DNA from 4 places in the Streptomyces sp. cg40 genome. Region 4 is predicted to be linked to each of the others. Evidence: riboswitches for the same ligand, from Rfam matches in the RefSeq annotation. Region 4 holds a riboswitch; each other region holds the start of a gene.
The links. A riboswitch is a leader RNA that binds a small molecule or an ion and turns the genes downstream of it on or off. The one in region 4 is predicted to bind cyclic di-AMP.
Positions count from the first base shown of each region.

Region 1 (3,134 bases), 4.5 Mb from region 4:
GGCGCCCCGCTCGCCCGCCTGGAGGGGCAGACCGCGCTCGCCACGCTGCTCACCCGGCTGCCCGACCTCCAACTCGCTGCGGATCCGGCCGACTTGCGCTGGCGCGGCGGCCTCATCATGCGCGGACTGCGCACCCTGCCCGTGGAGTTCACCCCGCGAGCGGGCACACCAACCCCGTAGACACCGCCGTAGACCCGGACCGAACAGGGCATCTCGCCGCGTAAACCCGAAGATGACAGTTCCTCAACTCTGTGATCTTCACGTGATCTACGTGGCATTAACTTGTGACAAGTGATCGACTGCGGCTACGTTCGCATACCAGCGCGGCGCCCCGCAGCACCCGCCGCGCGCTCCCCCAAGTCGTCACGCGAAAGGCCTCCGCATGCTCTCCGGGAACGGTCGTCACCGTCGCCCCCGTCAGGCTCCGGCAATCCTCGTCGCGGCCGGCGTGACCGGCTCCGCCATCGCCATCCCCCTCCTCGGCGCCGCCGCCGCGAACGCAGCCGACGGCACCACCTGGGACAAGGTGGCCGAATGCGAGACCGGCGGTGCCTGGAGCGAGAACAGCGGCAACGGCCACTACGGCGGGCTGCAGCTGACCCAGGACGACTGGAGCAAGTACGGCGGCGAGGACTACGCCCCGACCGCCGACCTCGCCAGCCGCTCCCAGCAGATAGCCGTCGCAGAGAAGATCCTCGACGCCAAGGGCACCTCCGAGTGGGTCACCTGCGCGCTGGTCGCCGGCCTCACCACGACCTCGGGTTCGGCGAACGTCGACACCGGCGTCGCGAGCGACTCGCCGTCGGCCGACGCGACCGGTTCGTCGGGCTCCTCGGGTTCTTCGGACTCCTCCGACTCCTCCGATGCCTCCGACTCCTCCGGTGCCTCCGGATCGTTCGGGCTGTCCGACTCCGGCAACACGGAACCGACTCCCTCCGATTCGCAGAGCCCGACTCCCTCCGCGACGGACAACCCCACCAAGTCCGACAAGTCCACCACCCCTTCGGCGGACGACGGCTCGGCCGCCGCCTCCCCGAAAATCGACGAATCGGACAACTCGGGGCAGGCGGTGGGCAAGTGGAGCCTCGTCGACACCGGCGCGCTCGACGACTCGGCCGACCAGGGAGTCGAGCAGCAGAGCACCGGCAAGCACCGCGGAGCGAGCGCCGAGGAGAGTTCCGGCGAGAGCGCGGCGCCGCAGACGTACACCGTCCGTGCCGGCGACTCCCTCGCGTCCATCGCCGACTCCCTTGGCTTCGAGGGCGGATGGCGCGCGCTGTACGCCGAGAACAAAAAGGTGATAGGCGCCGATCCGTCCACTGTCGTCGCCGGTCAGACCCTGGACGTCAGTGCTGAAACGGGCGGAAAGTAGCAGTAAAACAGCGGGAGTTCACGTCACACTTCGAGCCGAATGTCCGGTTTGGTGAAAGTGTGGGATGAGTCTCAGAAGCCCTGATCGTCTTTGAAATTCCGCCGATTCCCTGTCTACGGTCAAGGCCGCTCGTCACCACGAGCCCCGGCTGCCGCACACGCCGAGTCCTGCCAGCGGCCTCCGGGAACAGTCGTCGCGTCAAGCGCCGTAGGCAGGAGCGGGGGACCCAAGGTAAGTGCCGGGCCCGGGAGTCGAGAGACGTCCGGAACCGGCTTGGGGTCAAGTCGCGCACCGTGAGGTGCGTGGCCGGGCAACTCACACGGCCCGAACCCGACAGCTCACCTCGCAGGCGTCGGTGAGGGGATTGGGATCTTCCATGCTGTTTTCCGGCAAGGGCAAGCACCGCCGTCCGTCCAAGGCCACCCGCGTCGCCACGCTCGCCGGCGTGACCGGTGTCGCCATCGCCGCTCCGCTCATGGCCACCGGCAGCGCCTCCGCCGCCACCGCCTCCGAGTGGGACGCGGTCGCCCAGTGCGAGTCCGGCGGCAACTGGTCCATCAACACGGGCAACGGCTACTACGGCGGTCTCCAGTTCTCCGCCTCGACGTGGGCCGCGTACGGCGGCACCGCCTACGCCTCCACCGCGAACCAGGCCTCCAAGTCGCAGCAGATAGCCGTGGCCGAGAAGGTCCTCGCCTCCCAGGGCAAGGGCGCCTGGCCCGTCTGCGGCACCGGTCTGTCGAGCGCCGCCTACTCCGGCGGCAGCTCCAGCTCGTCGAGCAGCAGCTCCTCGTCCAAGGCCACCACCGAGCGCTCCACGACCGACACCACCGCGTCGCGCTCCGCCGAGCGCCCGGCCGTCAAGAAGACCGTCACCACCCCGACCGGCAAGAAGGTCAAGAAGGGCGACGGCGAGTACAAGGTCGTCAAGGGCGACACCCTCAGCTCCATCGCCGAGAAGCACAAGGTCAAGGGCGGCTGGCAGCAGCTGTTCAAGCTGAACAAGAGCATCATCGACGACGCCGACTTCATCTACCCGGGTCAGCAGCTCCACCTTAAGTAGCACTCAGCTGAACCACAGCGCCCTCACATCCGTGGACTGCATCATGGAGACCTCGTGAGGGTCACCCCCGTCCCCCACGGGCTCCCCGCTCCGGTGCGTGTTCCCCCGTACGCACCGGAGCGGGGCTTTTTTTGTGCGCCCACTCCTGTCCCCGTGTTCTTTCGCGGGACTCTTTGTTCCGTTCGGAAACAATTTACTCTCGGTTCTGTCCATCAGGCGGCCGACCGGATGGCCAATCGCCCCGAGCCGGTTAGGCTCGTCTCGCAGAGCCGCTGCGGTGTTGCCGCAGCCGCGTCAGACCCCAAGAAGGAGATGCTCGTGCCGTCCATCGACGTCGTCGTAGCCCGGGAAATCCTGGACTCCCGAGGCAACCCCACGGTCGAGGTCGAGGTCGGCCTCGACGACGGCAGCACGGGTCGTGCCGCCGTTCCGTCCGGCGCCTCCACGGGTGCCTTCGAAGCCATCGAGCTGCGTGACGGCGACCCCAACCGCTACGGCGGCAAGGGCGTCGAGAAGGCCGTCCTCGCCGTCATCGAGCAGATCGGCCCGGAGCTCGTCGGCTACGACGCCACCGAGCAGCGCCTGATCGACCAGGCGATGTTCGACCTGGACGCCACCGACAACAAGGGCTCGCTCGGCGCCAACGCCATCCTCGGCGTCTCCCTCGCCGTCGCGCACGCCGCCTCCGAGGCCAGCGAC
Region 1 is NZ_CP190128.1:4,499,537-4,502,670, reverse strand. Features, by position in the region: gene ACQHII_RS19830 (cytochrome P450 family protein) at 1-180, shown strand, start outside; gene ACQHII_RS19825 (transglycosylase family protein) at 383-1,372, shown strand; cyclic di-AMP (ydaO/yuaA leader) riboswitch at 1,566-1,739, shown strand; gene ACQHII_RS19820 (transglycosylase family protein) at 1,749-2,435, shown strand; gene eno (phosphopyruvate hydratase) at 2,748-3,134, shown strand, end outside.
Region 1: it holds a riboswitch for cyclic di-AMP, as region 4 does, so the genes downstream of both, ACQHII_RS19820 (transglycosylase family protein) here and ACQHII_RS40635 (C40 family peptidase) in region 4, are expected to answer to the same signal.

Region 2 (3,134 bases), 5.9 Mb from region 4:
TCGACGCACCCCTGGAGGCCGAACCGGCCGGCCTGGACGGTGTCGCCACGATCACCGCGCGGGCCTTCTCCGAGGGCACCGACAAGCACTCCGCGGAGGAGTTCGCCGCCGAGCTGGAGCGCTCCGGCGCCACCCTCGACGCGCACGCCGACCACCCGGGGCTGCGCCTGAGCCTGGAGGTCCCGGCCTCTCGCCTGGCCAAGGGCCTCGGCCTGCTGTCGGACGCCCTCAGGGCACCCGCCTTCGCGGACAGCGAGGTCGAGCGGCTGGTCCGCAACCGCCTCGACGAGATCCCGCACGAGACGGCCAACCCGTCCCGCCGCGCGGCCAAGGAGCTCTCCAAGGAGCTGTTCCCGGCGAGCTCGCGCATGTCGCGCCCGCGCCAGGGCACCGAGGAGACCGTCCAGAAGATCGACTCCACGGCCGTACGCGCCTTCTACGACCGGCACGTCCGCCCCGCGACCGCCACCGCCGTGGTCGTCGGCGACCTGACCGGCATCGACCTGGACGCGCTGCTCGCCGACACCCTGGGCTCGTGGACCGGGCCCGCCGGCCAGCCGCGCCCCGTGCCGGCGGTGACCGCCGACGACACCGGGCGGGTCGTGATCGTGCACCGGCCCGGCGCCGTGCAGACGCAGCTGCTCATCGGCCGCGTCGGAGCCGACCGGCACGACCGCGTGTGGCCCGCACAGGTGCTCGGCACGTACTGCCTCGGCGGCACCCTCACCTCCCGCCTGGACCGCGTCCTGCGCGAGGAGAAGGGCTACACCTACGGTGTGCGGGCCTTCGGCCAGGTGCTGCGTTCGGCACCCGACGGCACGGGCGTCTCGATGCTGGCGATCAGCGGCTCCGTGGACACCCCGAACACCGGTCCGGCCCTGGACGACCTGTGGACGGTGCTCCGCAAGCTCGCCGAGGGCGGACTCACCGACGCCGAGCGGGACATCGCCGTACAGAACCTCGTCGGGGTGGCGCCGCTCAAGTACGAGACCGCCGCCGCCGTGGCGAGCACGCTGGCCGACCAGGTCGAGCAGCACCTGCCCGACGACTACCAGGCGACGCTGTACCGGCAGCTCGCCGCGACCGGCACCGTGGAGGCCACCGCGGCGGTCGTCAACGCCTTCCCGGTGGACCGTCTGGTGACGATCCTCGTGGGCGACGCGGAGCAGATCAAGGAGCCCGTCGAGGCCCTCGGTATCGGCGAAGTGACCGTCGTTCCAGCGGAGTAGACGCAGAGCGGCACGCGCGCGTGGGGGAGCCCTGATGACTGAACGGCCGTCAGGGCTCCCTATTGTCCGAATTGGGGGAGAGGTTGCCTGTCTGCCCTGTGGCGTGCGCTACAAAAACCGTGATCCGTTTGGGGATTGAAAGTGGCCCCCCTTAGCGTCGGTCCGGCTGTCCGTCAGGCACCGCGCCGCACTCGCGGCACCGGACAGTCATCGCCGAGTCCCCGTACGGCGCGAGCCAGGGGAGCCGGGGACCCACATGAGTCCCTGGGGTGAATCGGACGCCCGCGCGCACAGCGGGGGAGTCCGTAGGAGACCTTCCTGCTCCGAACCCGTCAGCTAACCCGGTAGGCGAGAAGGAAGGAAAGGACCAGCCACTTCATGGCGTTCACCCGCGCCACCGGGAAGCACCGTCGCCCGAGCCGGACCCACCGCACCACCGTTCGTGCCGCGAGCGTCGCGGCTCTCGCCACCTCCGGGGTAGTGGGCACCCTGGCCGCCGCCCCGGCGTTCGCCGCGGAGCCCACCCCCGAACAGACCGGCCTCACCCCCGTCGTCGCCATCGGCGACTCCGTGGCCGAGAAGATCGACGCCCAGGCCGTCGCCCAGCGGCAGGCCGCCGCCGAGACGCTGGCCGAGGAGACCGCCCGCGCCAAGGCCGCCGCCCAGGCCGAGGCGGCCCGCGAGGCCCAGGCACGCGCCGCCCGCGAGGCCGAGCGCAAGAGGCTCAACACCTTCGTCGCGCCGGTCGCCAACTCCTATGTGTCCACCGGCTACAAGACCGGCGGCTCCCTGTGGTCCTCCGGCGCCCACACGGGCATCGACTTCCACGCCTCGACCGGCACCAGCGTCCACGCGGTGGGCTCCGGCACCGTCGTCGAGGCAGGCTGGGGCGGCTCGTACGGCAACGAGGTCGTGATCAGGATGGCCGACGGCATGTACACCATGTACGGCCACCTGTCGTCCATCGGCGTCTCGGTCGGCCAGAAGGTCACCCCGGGCCAGCAGATCGGTCTCTCCGGGGCGACCGGCAACGTCACCGGACCGCACCTCCACTTCGAGGCCCGTACGACCGCCGAGTACGGCTCCGACGTCGACCCCGTCGCCTACCTCCGCAAGCACGGCGTCAACGTCTGACGACGCACCACCGCACTTCCCGGAGCCCCGGCCCGTCGGCCGGGGCTTTCGGCGTTTCCGGACCCCTCCTGTCCAAAAAATATCCATGGATTCCGGTCCGCCATCGGAAATTCCCGCTGATTGCAATAGAGTCACGGAACACACGTCAATCGTCGACGTTTCACGGGGATTAAGGCGGAGGTCGGACATGCGTATTCCGGCGCACTCGGTATGCACGGCGATCCGGGACGACATCGTCGCCGGTGTCTACGAGCGCGGCGGCCGGCTCACGGAGGAACTCCTCGCGCGCCGGTACGGCGTCTCGCGCGTCCCCGTGCGGGAGGCGCTGCGCACGCTGGAGGCGGAGGGGTTCGTGGTGACCCGGCGGCACGCGGGCGCGTGCGTCGCGGAACCGACCGAGCAGGAGGCCGCCGACCTGCTGGAGATGCGGATGCTGCTGGAGCCGCTCGGCGCCTCGCGGGCCGCCCAGCGGCGCACCGAGGCCCACCTCAAGGTGCTGCGCGGACTCGTCAGGCTGGGCCAGGAGCGCGCCAGGAGGGGCAACAGCGAGGATCTGCGCTCCCTGGGCAGCTGGTTCCACGAGACGCTGGCCCAGGCCTCCGGGAGCCCCGCCCTGACCTCGATGCTGACCCAACTGCGGCACAAGATCGCCTGGATGTACGCGGTGGAGGCACCGGCCAACCCCGTGGAGTCCTGGGCGGAGCACGGGGCCATCGTGGACGCCGTGGCGCGCGGCGACGGGGAGCGCGCGCGGGCGATCACCGCCCTGCA
Region 2 is NZ_CP190128.1:3,111,817-3,114,950, reverse strand. Features, by position in the region: gene ACQHII_RS13530 (M16 family metallopeptidase) at 1-1,229, shown strand, start outside; cyclic di-AMP (ydaO/yuaA leader) riboswitch at 1,431-1,594, shown strand; gene ACQHII_RS13525 (M23 family metallopeptidase) at 1,608-2,363, shown strand; gene ACQHII_RS13520 (GntR family transcriptional regulator) at 2,551-3,134, shown strand, end outside.
Region 2: it holds a riboswitch for cyclic di-AMP, as region 4 does, so the genes downstream of both, ACQHII_RS13525 (M23 family metallopeptidase) here and ACQHII_RS40635 (C40 family peptidase) in region 4, are expected to answer to the same signal.

Region 3 (3,134 bases), 8.5 Mb from region 4:
CGCACCGGCGGTGGGCCCGCCCGGCGGGACACGGTCGTCGTCCGTCGTCTCGTTCGACGCTACGACCGCGGCCTGGGTTCCACCACTCGTAGGGACCAACGACGCGGCCCGCCGGGAGTAGCGGGCCGCGTGTGACGTAGTGGCTCAGGCCGGTCGCACGGCGCCACGGATGGCGGCGGAACCGGCGTAGAAGATCGACTCCTCGCGTATCGGCGTGCCCGGGCTCGGCGCGTGGATCATCAGTCCGTTGCCGGTGTAGAGGCCGACGTGGTCGATGCTGTCGTAGAAGAAGATCAGGTCGCCGGCGCGGATGTCCGTGAGAGGGACGAGCGCGCCCGCGCCCGACTGTTCCTGGGCGGTGCGCGGGAGCATGACCCCCGCTGCCTTCCAGGCGGCCTGGGTGAGGCTGGAGCAGTCGTACGCGTCCGGTCCCGCCGCGCCCCACAGGCAGGGCCTGCCGATCTGTGCGCGCGCGAAGGCGAGCGCGGTGTCGGTCTTGCTCTGGGTGCCGGCGTCCGGTGCGGTGGGGGTGGGCATGACGGCGGCGGGCGTCGGGCTCATGACCGGGGCCGGGGGGAGTGTGACTTCCGGGGCCATGGCCGGAGGGGCGGGGGGTGCGAGTACGGGGGCCGCGGCGAAGGAGACCTCGGGGGCGGGGGCGGCCGGCTGCCACTCCTGCTGCGGCGGGCGCCAGGACGGTTCCGGTGCGGGCTGCCAGTCGGGCTGGGGCGAGGGCTGCTGGGGGATCAGAGGTATCTGCCCGGTGGACCAAGCCTGTTGCTCGGTCACCGCGGACATCTGCCCTGTGGCCCACGGCTGCTGCTCGGTCACTGCGGGGAACTGGCCGGTGGCCCAGGGCTGTTGCTGAATCACTGCGGGCATCTGCCCTGTCGCCCAGGTCTGTTGCTCGGTCACCATGGGCATCTGTCCGGTGGACCACGTGGTCTCCGGGGCGGACCAGGCCGTCTCCGGGGGCGGCCAGGTGGCGCCCGCCGGCGCGGTCTCGGTGCGCGGCGCGCCGATGGCCGGGAGCAGGTCCAGGCTCGCGGTGAGCGGGTCGAAGGCCGGTGCTGGTGCCGGGGCGGTGGCGAACTGCTGTGGCGCCATGACGCGCGCGGCCGGCATCTCGACGGCCGGAGCGGGCGGTACCGGCGGCAGGTCGAGGACGGTTGCCGTGGGCATCTGCGCCATCTGGGCCTGAGCCATCTGCGCGATCTGGGCGAGCTGCGACATCTGAGGCATTTGTGTCTGCGACGTCTGCGGCATCACAGGAGACTGCTGTGTCTGCTGTGTCTGCTGTGCGGCGGGAGGCAGCGCCGCGACGGGTGCCGCGGTCAACTCCGCCATGGGGACCGTGAGTTGCGTGGCGATGGACTCCGGTGCGGCGGTGGTCCCCGCGGTCAGTTCGGCCACGGCACGGCCGGGCTGTGCGTCGAGCGCGCGGCCGGTGCTCTGGGGCTCGGGACGCCGTTCGGACCGCTCGGGGCGGGACTCGGCCGGGCGGGCCGGGGTCCTGCCGGGCGGCAGCATCGCCGGTACGGTCGGGCCCAGTTGGGTGCGGGCGCGGTCGAACAGCTGCCGGGTGACGGCTTCGACGGCGGGGTCGGAAGAACGTGACGCGCCGGGGCGCGACTCGACACGTGTACGCGGTTTCCCGGACATCGCACGTGTGGCGTTGTAGGTTCCGGAGTCCGTCTCGGCCCGGTCGTAAAGAGAGTTGATCCGCCGCTGGACTTCGTCGCGGCTGGGTCGGTCGTCCACGGTGGGGCCACTGCCTCCGGTGCGCGTGCGTCGTTCTGCCGGCATGGCAGACGTGCTCCTTCCGCTTCGCGCCTACCGGGTTAGCTGTCGGGTTCGGGCGTCGATCACGGAAGGTTTGCCCTACGGTCCTTGCCCTGAGGGGCAGTTGGACCGATTCACCCCAAGTTCGGTTGGGTCCCCGGCTCCGGCTGCCGCGGGCGGCACGCCGGACTCGGCGCAAGCCGTGCGGCCCGGCGCCGATCGCCGGAGTAGGTCGTACGGCCTGAACGTCAACTTAGCCAACGTGTGTGCCCCGTGTGAAGGTTGAAGCGCGATATGTCCGATACGTATTTGTGACCTTTACCTCGCCCTGGTGTGTCGAGGGGCCAGGAGCCCGCGGGGGCGGGTGATCCATAAGAGGTCGCTATGAATTTCTGGGACGGTTGAACACACCGGGACCGGGCTCCGTATTGGGTCGGGGGATTTCCATGCCGGGACGAGCCGGGCCGACCGATACGTGTAGGAGCAACTTCCTTGGCACGCAACACGCGCAGACGCCCCACAGGCGCACGACGCGCGACGATGGCAGCAGTCGCCCTGATGCTGGGCGGCGGAGGACTGATGGCGGCGAACGTCTACGCGTCGGCGTCCGAAGGTGGTTGGGGCGGCGACTCCGCCCAACAGGGTTCTCCGGACGCGGCATCGCGCGGCGCGACGATCGACTGCCCGGACATCGGCACCCAGTTGACGACGGTGCCCGACGAGGCGAAGGCCGACGTCGACAAGGAACTCGCGAATCTGGACCAGCAGATAACCGAGGCCTACCAGAAGCTTCAGGACTCCAGGGAGTCCATCCGTCAGGACGCCTCCTTCGCCGACAACGAGATCATGAATCCGTTGAAGGAGAAGCGGGCCGCGTCCATCGGGCGGATCGACGACGCCATCGCACGCGTCGGGGACCGCCCGGAGGGACTCGACGCGCTCGCCGGCTGCACCCTGATCGCGCCCACGAACGAGACCGGCGACCAGGGTGACCAGGGCGGTAACGGCGGCGACCAGAGCGCCAGTGCCAGTGCCAGCGCCAGCACCGGAGACCAGGGGCAGCAGGGCCAGCAGCAGTCCACCAACGGGCCGGTCGCCTCGGACTACGCGGACATCACCTCTGTACAGCCGAATGTGAACGCTCCGCAGGAGCAGGCCAATGCCTCCCGAGGCACGTTCGTCACCGCCTGCGGGGTGAACGAGAACGGTCTGTTCAACTCCGACAACGTGATCGTCGCGCCCGGAGTCTCCAACGGCGCCCACCACTTCCACGACTACATCGGCAACCAGTCCAACAACGCCTTCGCCAGCGACCAGGACCTCGCGAACGCCGACACGAGCTGCGAGAACCC
Region 3 is NZ_CP190128.1:513,341-516,474, reverse strand. Features, by position in the region: gene ACQHII_RS02140 (NlpC/P60 family protein) at 145-1,806, opposite strand; cyclic di-AMP (ydaO/yuaA leader) riboswitch at 1,815-1,988, opposite strand; gene ACQHII_RS02135 (DUF1996 domain-containing protein) at 2,323-3,134, shown strand, end outside.
Region 3: it holds a riboswitch for cyclic di-AMP, as region 4 does, so the genes downstream of both, ACQHII_RS02140 (NlpC/P60 family protein) here and ACQHII_RS40635 (C40 family peptidase) in region 4, are expected to answer to the same signal.

Region 4 (3,134 bases):
CTCGTCGTACGGCCACCGGAAGCACGGCAGGGCTCTCATGATCGGGGATACCCACCCGATCGGCGACGACCGCCGTGCAGCAACAGGCCTGTTACGGCTCAGGCATTCCGGACGGGCTGCCCGCACCCATTGACGGACGCTCCTACCGCGGCGAGTCGCGACAGGCTCGCAGATCAGAGCGGCCATGGGGACGACCACTGGCTGGTTGCCGAACGCAACAGCGACAACACTCCCGCCAGAGAACCGTCAAAACGGTGACAGGAATGTGAGACACGAGCCCCCACGGGGAGCAAAAAAGACCCTCCGACCTGGGCATTTGAGTTGATCACTAGAATCCGCTCCCATCATAACGTCATGTACGTCCTGTACATTTCTTACAGATGCCGAAGGAGGGGTACCCATGACCCGACCGTTCGCCCGCCATGTCCTGCCCGAATTCACGGAGCGCACCAGTTCCGGGCACCGGACGATGGATCCGTACTCGAAGCTGCTGGAGGAGCGGATCGTCTTCCTCGGGACGCCGATCGACGACATCTCGGCGAACGACGTGATGGCCCAGTTCATGCACCTCGAGTACCAGGCACCGGACCGGGACATCTCGCTGTACATCAACTCGCCCGGCGGCTCGTTCACCGCGATGTCGGCGATCTACGACACTCTCCAGTACGTCAGTTGCGACGTGGAGACGATCTGCCTCGGCCGGGCCGGCACCACCGCGGCGGTGCTGCTGGCGGCCGGCACCCCGGGCAAGCGGTCGGCGCTGCCGGGCGCGCGGATGACGCTCCACCAGCCCTCGCTGCCCGAGCCGATCCAGGGTCAGGCGAGTGATCTCGCCATCCAGGCCGAGGAGTTGGCGCGCACCCGGTCCCAACTGGAGGCGCTGCTGGCCCTGCACACGGGCCGGACGGCGGAGCAGGTGAGCGCGGACATCGAGCGGGATCTCGTTCTGGACGCCCAACAGGCTCTGGAATACGGGCTGGTGGACCGGATCGTGCCGACCCGCAAGACCTCGCTCACCGAGTCCGGCGGGGAGTGAGCCGACGATGCTGCCGCCGGAGCTTCCGCCGCTGCCCGCGCTGACGCGTGCCGAGGGCGAGTTGATCGACCGTTATCTGGATGTGGCCGACCTGCTGGGCCGTATCAACCCGGCGCACCACGGGGACACGTACCGTGGACTGCGGGCGGCCCAGGCACTGGTGGCCAAGGCCACCGAACTGCGGGACGCGCTGGCCCTGATGCACCAGCGGGGCGAGACCGAACTGCACGCCCCCACGCTCGCGCGGGCGCTGCGCGTGCTGGACGGGGAGCGCCGCACCGCTCGCGTCACGATCCCCGCGCCCTCCGACAGTTGACGGACCCGGAGCCATGAGGGCCGGGGGCGAAACGGGCCGAACGGTGTACCCCCGATCGATGTAGTCGCCGCTCCGTCCATGCGGCCGTCCGGGTTGCGCAACACGCGTAGCCCGTGGGGCGGGTGAGGTGTTCCGGTGCTGGTCCGAGGGTCATGCACACTCGACACGCCTTCGAACACCGCTGCGTTCAGCCGAACGAGTGAGTGGTGAGTAACCCCACAAATCCCCGATTCCGTTGGGCTTTTCGGACATTCATAGGTGAAGATCCCTGTCTGACGACAAGACCCCGCCGCAGCGGCGGGGCGATCCGGGCGGACGCCGAGTCCTGCCGCCGCCCGGATGACAGGTCGACAGGATTGCATCGGCAGGAGTGGAGGACCCAAGCACGACGGGTCGCCGGGACGGTCACGCCATGACCGGGCCGAGCAGCCCTTGGGGTGAAGCCGCGAGTGTGCGGCCGGGCAACTTCGCCAGCCCGAATCCGACAGGTCATCCTTCACAGGCGGCTGACGAAGGGTTGCGCATGACTGCGCTCAATCGTGTCCCGTCGCTGATGGTCCGGGCCGGTACGGCTTCGGCCTTCGCCATCGCCGCCGTCGGCGGTTCCGTCGTGATCCCGGGCGTCGCATCCGACGCCGCGGCCGCGACACCCGCGACGAAGGCACTCCAGGTCGCGGCGTCCAAGAAGGGCGCCCCGTACAGGTACGGGGCCACCGGGCCGGGCCGCTTCGACTGCTCCGGGCTCACGCTGTACTCGTACAAGAAGGCAGGCAAGAAGCTGCCGCGTACGGCGGCCCAGCAGTACAACAAGACCCACCACATCTCGGCCGGCAGCCGCAAGGCCGGGGACCTCGTCTTCTTCCACTCGGGCTCCAGCGTCTACCACGTCGGCATCTACGCCGGCGGGGGAAAGATCTGGCACGCCCCGAAGACCGGGGACGTGGTGCGGTTGCAGAAGATCTGGACCAAGAGCGTCTGGTACGGCCGGGTCAGCTGATCCGTGCTGAAAACTCCCGAGGGGGTGGCGGTCTCCTGACGGACCGCCACCCCCTCGGGTGTTCGAAGGCGTTCGGCATGGTCTCTACGGCTCCTGCTGGCCGGCGGCGGTCACCGGCCGGGCCGGGACCGTCCAGGGCACCTCGATGGAGACCGTCTTGCCGCCCTCCAGGGTGGGCCGGACCCGGAGTTTGCCGCCGCACTCCGCGGTCAGCCAGCGGATGATGACCATGCCCCGGCCGTTGTCCTGCTGGACGGCGGCCGGCAGGCGTTTGGGGAAGCGGGGATGGCTGTCGGTGACTCCGATGCGCAGCTGTTCGTCACGCTCCAGCTCGATGTCCACCGTGAAGGTGGGTGACTGTCCGAAGGTGTGCTGTACGGCGTTGGTGGCGAGTTCGGAGACGATGAGGCGGATGGTGTCGGCGACCTCCGTGTCCGCCGGCAGTCCCCATTCCACGAGGGTCCCGACCACGTAGGAGCGGGCGGTGGAGACCGAGGCGGGATCGCTCGGCAGAGTGACGGATGCTTCCAGATGGTCTGCCATGGCGCGGTCGTCCCTTTCCCGCGGGACCGGTGTCCGACACGGAGCGGATGGTTCGAGTACGGTCCCGGACTGGTGCTTCTTCGCCAGACTGCCATTACCGCGTCGCCAACGGTGCCGATCCACCAAGATATGCATATATCTGTCGCTCAAAGCGGTGAACTCTGCGAACCCAGACTCTATTTGGGCGGCCCGGAAGGAGTAAGGAGAAACCCATGCAGTACGGTCCCGCGGTGCGCCGCCGG
Region 4 is NZ_CP190128.1:8,997,765-9,000,898, reverse strand. Features, by position in the region: gene ACQHII_RS40650 (IS110 family transposase) at 1-39, opposite strand, end outside; gene ACQHII_RS40645 (ATP-dependent Clp protease proteolytic subunit) at 401-1,036, shown strand; gene ACQHII_RS40640 (hypothetical protein) at 1,044-1,352, shown strand; cyclic di-AMP (ydaO/yuaA leader) riboswitch at 1,700-1,872, shown strand; gene ACQHII_RS40635 (C40 family peptidase) at 1,876-2,349, shown strand; gene ACQHII_RS40630 (ATP-binding protein) at 2,434-2,892, opposite strand; gene ACQHII_RS40625 (helix-turn-helix domain-containing protein) at 3,105-3,134, shown strand, end outside.